2 linked regions of the Azoarcus olearius genome follow. The protein of the gene in region 1 interacts with the protein of each later gene in a pairwise test. Links are inferred from orthologs where the notes say so. Each region holds a gene or a part of one and is shown in the gene's direction. Other genes may lie near its edges. The genes, in order: rlmB and tsaE.

What was found.
Region 2: the proteins of rlmB (region 1) and tsaE interact in binary tests that used the Escherichia coli proteins (3 or more experiments, as listed by UniProt). The link is inferred for Azoarcus olearius from one-to-one orthologs.

What each region holds. Positions count from the first base shown.
Region 1 is NZ_CP016210.1:1,047,029-1,050,339, forward strand. What follows is about bases 169-3,167. They hold rlmB (23S rRNA (guanosine(2251)-2'-O)-methyltransferase RlmB), read left to right. Parts: upstream 169-1,285; coding sequence 1,286-2,050; downstream 2,051-3,167. Other genes in these bases: rnr (ribonuclease R), read left to right, coding at 169-1,293; dqs_RS05000 (nitrate regulatory protein), read left to right, coding at 2,215-3,167. Outside these bases: more of rnr, read left to right, coding at 1-168; more of dqs_RS05000, read left to right, coding at 3,168-3,311. UniProt on the Escherichia coli protein: Specifically methylates the ribose of guanosine 2251 in 23S rRNA.
Region 2 is NZ_CP016210.1:1,422,403-1,425,426, reverse strand. Bases 163-2,874 are described here. They hold tsaE (tRNA (adenosine(37)-N6)-threonylcarbamoyltransferase complex ATPase subunit type 1 TsaE), read left to right. Parts: upstream 163-1,113; coding sequence 1,114-1,635; downstream 1,636-2,874. Other genes in these bases: dqs_RS06675 (N-acetylmuramoyl-L-alanine amidase), read left to right, coding at 1,578-2,874; queG (tRNA epoxyqueuosine(34) reductase QueG), read right to left, coding at 163-1,101. Also shown: more of queG, read right to left, coding at 43-162; more of dqs_RS06675, read left to right, coding at 2,875-2,969. UniProt on the Escherichia coli protein: Required for the formation of a threonylcarbamoyl group on adenosine at position 37 (t(6)A37) in tRNAs that read codons beginning with adenine.

The sequences.
Region 1 (3,311 bases):
CTCGTGCATCGCGCGATCAAGGCCGTGCTCGCCGGCGAGCACTACGCCGCGGGCGACTGGGACGACATCGGGCTGCACTGTTCGACGACCGAACGCCGCGCCGACGAAGCCACGCGCGACGTTGTTGCCTGGCTCAAGTGCTACTACATGCAGGACAAGGTCGGCGAGGAGTTCGAAGGCAGCGTCTCGGCGGTCGTGCCCTTCGGCCTGTTCGTCGCGCTCGATGGCATCTTCATCGAAGGCCTGCTGCATGTGTCCGAACTCGGCGCCGATTATTTCCACTACGACGAAGCCCGCCACGCGATGCTGGGCGAGCGTACCGGCAAGCAGTTCCGCCTGTCCGATCGGGTGCGTGTGCAACTGGTGCGGGTCGATATGGAAACCAACAAGATCGACTTCCGCCTGGTCGAGGGGCCGCTGCTTGCCAAACCGGCGCGAAAGGCAGCCGCCCCTGCAACCGAAGCGCTCGTCGAGGTGCCGCAGGACGCCGCTGCTCCCGTCGCCCCCGCTGGCGGCCGCAAGCGCAAACCGGCCGTGGAGAAGGCGCCGCAGCGCGCCACGGAAACGGTAGAATCGCCGCCCCCGCAGACGGCGGCGGCGAAGACGAAGCGCGCGCGGAAGGCGCCGGTCGTCGAGGTGGCAGCGGAGGCGACCCCGACGGCCGCGGCAGAGCCGGCGAAGGCCTCCGCGACGCGGACCCGGCGCCGCAGCGCAGGGGCTGTGGCCGAAACCGCCGCGGTGACGGCCGGCACGGCTGCTTTCCAGGCGGAGACGCCGGCGGACGCGGTGGTCGCCGAGTCGGCGCCCAAGGCGAAGACCAGGAAGACGGTCAAGCGGGCCGGGCAGGAAGACGGCGTGGCGTCGGCAGGCGAAAGTGTGCCGGCGGAGCCCGCCGCGCCGGCCAAGACCCGTCGCAAGACTGCGGCGCCCGCGCCGGTACCCGAGGCGAAGGCGAAGCCTGCGACCAGGACGCGTGCCGCCAAGCCTGCTGCGCCGGCGGAGGCACCGGCGACAGAACAAGCGCCCTCCGCCGGGGCGGCGCCGCGCAAGCGTGCCGCGCCGAAGACGACCGCCGCGGCCCGGCCCGATGCGGAGGACGCGCCGACGCCGAAGGCACTGACTACCAAGAAAGGCGCGAAGGCCAAGGCGCCGGCAGCCGTAGCCGCCGGCGCGGCAACGGGCGCGAAGGCCGCTGCGCGCAGCAGGGCCAGGGCCACCACGACAACCGAAACCGGCGACAAGGCGGAGCCCGCCAAGCCGGCAACAGCAAAGAAGGGTAAGCGCATTGGCTAAACCAGCAGAATCCTCGGCCACGCGCCTGATCTACGGTTTTCACGCGGTATCGGCCAAGCTCCGCCACGCGCCCGAGGCGGTGCTGGAGGTCTATCTGTCCGGCGACCGCAAGGACGCGCGGGTCAAGAAATTCCTCGCGACTGCGGAGGCGGTTGGCACCCGCATCGTGCCGAGCGAACACGAGCGGCTCGACGCACTGGTGGGCACGCGGCGCCATCAGGGCGTGGTGGCGCGCATCGACGCCACCCGGCGTGAGATCAAGCTCGCCGACGTGCTTGACAACCTCGACGAGAACGCGCTGATCCTGGTCCTCGACGGCGTGCAGGACCCGCACAACCTCGGCGCCTGCCTGCGCGTGGCAGATGCCGCCGGCGCCCACGCGGTGGTCGCACCCAAGGACCGCGCGGTCGGCCTCAACGCCACCGCCGCCAAGGTCGCCAGCGGTGCGGCCGACACGGTCCCCTACATCACCGTGACGAATCTGGCGCGCGCGCTGCGCGAAATGCAGGAAGCCGGCGTGTGGGTGGTGGGCGCGGCCGGCGAGGCGGAGAAATCCGTCTACCAGGTGGACCAGCGCGGCCCGCTCGCATGGGTGCTCGGGGCCGAAGGCGACGGTCTGCGCCGCCTGACCCGCGACACCTGCGACGAGCTGGCGCAGATTCCCATGCACGGCTCGGTCGAAAGCCTCAACGTGTCGGTGGCGAGCGGCATCTGCCTGTTCGAGGCCCGCCGCCAGCGCGCCGACGTTAGCGCCTGAAGCCCCGCGCGGGCGGCGGGGGGACGCACGGCCACTATGGGTGGCATGCAACCTGCATGCACGCTTGGCCGCAAGGTTACCGTTGTCGTTCCCGGCCCGAGGGCGTATACGCGCCCGGAGCGCGCGCCGGGATTGCCTATGATGCTGAAGCAAGGAGAGAAGCGATGAAGTCCGCGCTGGGTTTCCTGGTCGCGGCCAAGCGCTGCGAGATCCACGGGCTGGAGCAGCTCGAAGTGACCTGCGGCCTGGTCAAGGGTGTCAGCGAGCTGGTGCACATGCTGCAGAAGGAGCGTGGCGCTTCCAATGTGTTCCTGGCCTCGCGCGGCAGCCGTTTCGCCGACAAGCGCAGCGAACAGGTTGCCGCCACCGAGGCGGTCGAGATCCAGGTGCGCGACCTGTTCGACCGCCTCGCCACGGATTCCGCACGCATGGCCGGCGGCATGCGTCTTTTCAGCCGTATCGCCTACGTGCTGCACGCGCTCAACGCCCTGCCGGCGCTGCGCGAACAGATCGAAGGGCTGCGCCTGGGGCCGGAGCAGGCCACGCATTCGTTCAGCGAACTGATCGCCGGGTTGCTGGCGGTGGTGTTCGAGGCCGCGGACACCGCGGTCGACCCGGCGATTTCGCGTGCGCTGGTGTCGCTGTTCAATTTCATGCAGGGCAAGGAGCTGGCCGGGCAGGAGCGCGCGGTCGGTGCCGCCGCGTTGGCCGCCGGGCGCTTCGAGGCCGGCGAGCAGCAGCGCATGCTGCACCTCATCGAGGCGCAGGAGCGCTGCTTCCAGCTCTTCATCGAGTTCGCCGATCCCACGCTGCGCACGATCTGGCGCAACGCCCAGGTCGCGCCGGAGATCGCCGAACTGGAGCGCATGCGCCGCATCGCCACGACGACGCCCGCCGGGCGCCCGGTGGACGACACCAGCCAGCGCTGGTTCGACTGCGCCACCGCGCGCATCGACGTGATGCGCCAGGTGGAGGATTGCGCCACCAACGCGCTGCTGCAGCTGTGCGAGAACACGCTGGCTGCCGCGCGCACCGAACTCGCCGAGCACGCCGCGTTGCTCGACACCCTCGAGGCCGCCGGCGGACCGGATGTGCTGCCGCCGGCGGCGCTGTCGGCACTGGTGGAGCGCGCCGGTGTGACGGCACCGGCAGGCGCGCCGGCCGCGCCGGAAGCGCTGCACGCGGCCGATGGGCTGGGGCCGCAGCTCGGCCGCTCGGTATTCGAGCTGATGCAGGATCAGGCCCAGCGCCTGCAGACCAT
Region 2 (3,024 bases), 380 kb from region 1 along the record:
CGCACTTGCGGACGCCAGCCGCGCGGACGGGTGCGGCGCGGCTCAGCCAACCCCGTGTTGCGCCAGCGCCCAGGCCACGTGCTCGCGCACCAGCGCGGATTCGTCGTCGGCGCGGCTGCGCAGCGCGGCGATCACTTCCGGCGTCGCGGGCGCATTGCCCAGCGCCACCGCGATGTTGCGCAGCCAGCGTTCGTGGCCGATGCGGTGGATCGCGCTGCCGGCCGTGCGGGTAGCGAAATCCTCCGCGGACCAAGCGAACAGCTCGCACAGCGTCGCCTCGTCCAGCCGGTGGCGCGGCGCGAAATCCGGCTCGGCGCTGAGCTGCGCGAAGCGGTTCCACGGACAGGCAAGCTGGCAGTCGTCGCAGCCGTAGATGCGATTGCCGAGCAGGGGGCGCAGCGCCTCCGGGATCGCGCCTTGCAACTCGATCGTCAGGTAGGAAATGCAGCGCCGCGCGTCCACCTGGTAGGGTGCAACGATGGCGCCGGTGGGACAGGCGCCGATGCAGGCGCTGCAACTGCCGCAGTGGGGCTGCACCGGGGCATCCACCGGCAGCGGCAGGTCGGTGAACAATTCGCCCAGGAAAAACCACGAGCCGGTGCGGTCGAGCAGCAGCGTGTGCTTGCCGCGCCAGCCGGCGCCGCTGCGGCTCGCCAGCTCCACCTCCAGCACCGGCGCGGAATCCACGAACACGCGATAGCCGTGCGGCACTTCCGCCGCGATACGGTCGGCCAGCTGCTGCAGGCGCTTGCGCAATACCTTGTGGTAGTCGCGCCCGAGCGCATAGCGCGACACATAGGCGCGGGCCGGATCATTCAGCGCGGCGCGGGCATCGGCCGCATCGGGCAGATAATCCATGCGCGCGCTGATCACCCGCAGGGTGCCCGGCAGCAGTTCGGCCGGACGCGCGCGCTTGAGCCCGTGGCGCGCCATATAATCCATCTCGCCGTGAAAACCGGCCGCCAGCCAGTCCATCAGGCCCGGTTCCGCATCCGCGAGGTCCACCCCGCCGATCGTCACCGCGCTGAAGCCCAGGGCCTTGCCCCATTCGCGGATGCGCTGCACCAGCCCGGCCAGGTGTTCCGCGTCCGCCCCTGTCACCGAGAGGTTTCCATGATCAGCATCGTTCACGCCGCCCATGATAGCGAGGCGCAGCTGGACTTGCCCGCCGAAGCGGACACGCTGGCGCTCGGCGCCGCGCTGGCCGGGGTGGTGCGCGCGGGCCTGCATGTCTGGCTGCAGGGCGACCTCGGCAGCGGCAAGACCACCCTCACCCGCGGGCTGCTGCGTGCGCTCGGTCACGAGGGCAAGGTGAAAAGCCCCACCTACACCTTGATTGAACCTTACGCTCTTTCTAGATTAGACTTATATCACTTTGATTTTTATCGCTTCAATGCGCCCGAAGAATACCTGGATGCGGGGCTGGACGAATACTTCGCCGGAGATGGCGTGTGCATCGTCGAATGGCCGGACAAGGCCCTGCCCTACCTCCCTGCGCCCGACCTCGAACTGCGCCTCGACCGCGCAGGCGAAGGCCGTCGCGCAAGCATCACGGCGCACAGCGAGCCGGGGCGAACATGCGTGATCGAACTGACCAGCCTGCTGCGCCAGGGGCGGACGACGCCGCCCGCCTGAACGACAGCGACGACCTCCCCGCACCGCGCCGCCGGCTCAGCCGCCGCGAGCTGCTCAAGTTCTCCGGCGCCGCGCTGACGCTGCTGGTCACCCGCACCGGCCATGCCGCCGCGAGCCTGCTCGCGGTGCGCGTCTGGCCCGCCGAGGAATACACCCGCATCACGCTCGAAGGCACCGCCGAGCCGCGCTTCACCCACATGCTGGTGAAGGACCCGGAACGCCTGGTGGTCGATCTCGAAGGCGTCGAACTCAACAGCGTGCTGCAGTCGCTGCCCTCCAAGGTGCTCGACAGCGACCCCTACATCCGCCTGATCCGCGCCGGGCAGAACCGCCCGGGCGTGGTGCGCGTGGTGATCGAACTCAAGGCCGAGATCAACCCGCAGGTATTCACGCTGCAGCCGGTGGGAGACTACCGCCACCGCCTGGTGCTCGACCTCTACCCCACCCAGCCGGCCGATCCGCTGCTGGCGCTGATCCAGAAGCCGTCGCCGATGGATGCCGCCGCGGGCGACAGTGGCAGCGGCAGCGGCGCCCAGCAGCCGACGCGCGACACCCGCCCGGCGACCCCGCAGCAGGATGCGCAACAGACCGCGCGCCGCAACGCGCCCAAGGTCAACCGCCTGTTCACCGTCGTGCTCGACCCCGGCCACGGCGGCGAAGACCCGGGCGCCGTGGGCCGCGCCGGCAGCTACGAGAAAAACGTCACGCTGTCGATCGGCCGCCGCCTCAAGCGCAAGATCGACGCCGACCCCAACATGCGCGCGGTGCTCACCCGCGACGACGACTTCTTCGTGCCGCTGGCCCAGCGCGTCACCCGCGCGCGCAAGGTGCAGGCCGACCTCTTCGTCTCCATCCACGCCGATGCCTTCGTGCGCCCCGAGGCGCGCGGCAGTTCGGTGTTCGTGCTGTCCGAAAGCGGCGCCTCCAGCTCGGCCGCGCGCTGGCTGGCGCAGAAGGAAAACGACGCCGACCTCATCGGCGGCGTCAATCTCGCCAAGCAGGACGGCCACCTCGCCCGCACCCTGCTCGATCTCTCGCAGACCGCCACCATCAACGACAGCCTCAAGCTCGGCAAGGCGGTGCTGTCCGAACTCGGCGACATCAACACCCTGCACAAGGCCCATGTCGAACAGGCCGGCTTCGCGGTGCTGAAGGCGCCGGACATCCCGTCCATCCTGGTCGAGACCGCCTTCATCAGCAATCCCGAAGAAGAGCGCCGCCTCAACGACGACGCCTACCAGGACAAGATGGCCGACGCCATCCTGCGCGGCATCAAGCGCTACTTCGAAGAAAACCCGCCCAATCCGCGCGTGAAGGTGGCCCAGCTCGGCTGAGCCGGGTTCCACCCTCGCGGGCGTTTCACGACCGTGCGGGGCCGGCGCCGAAGGC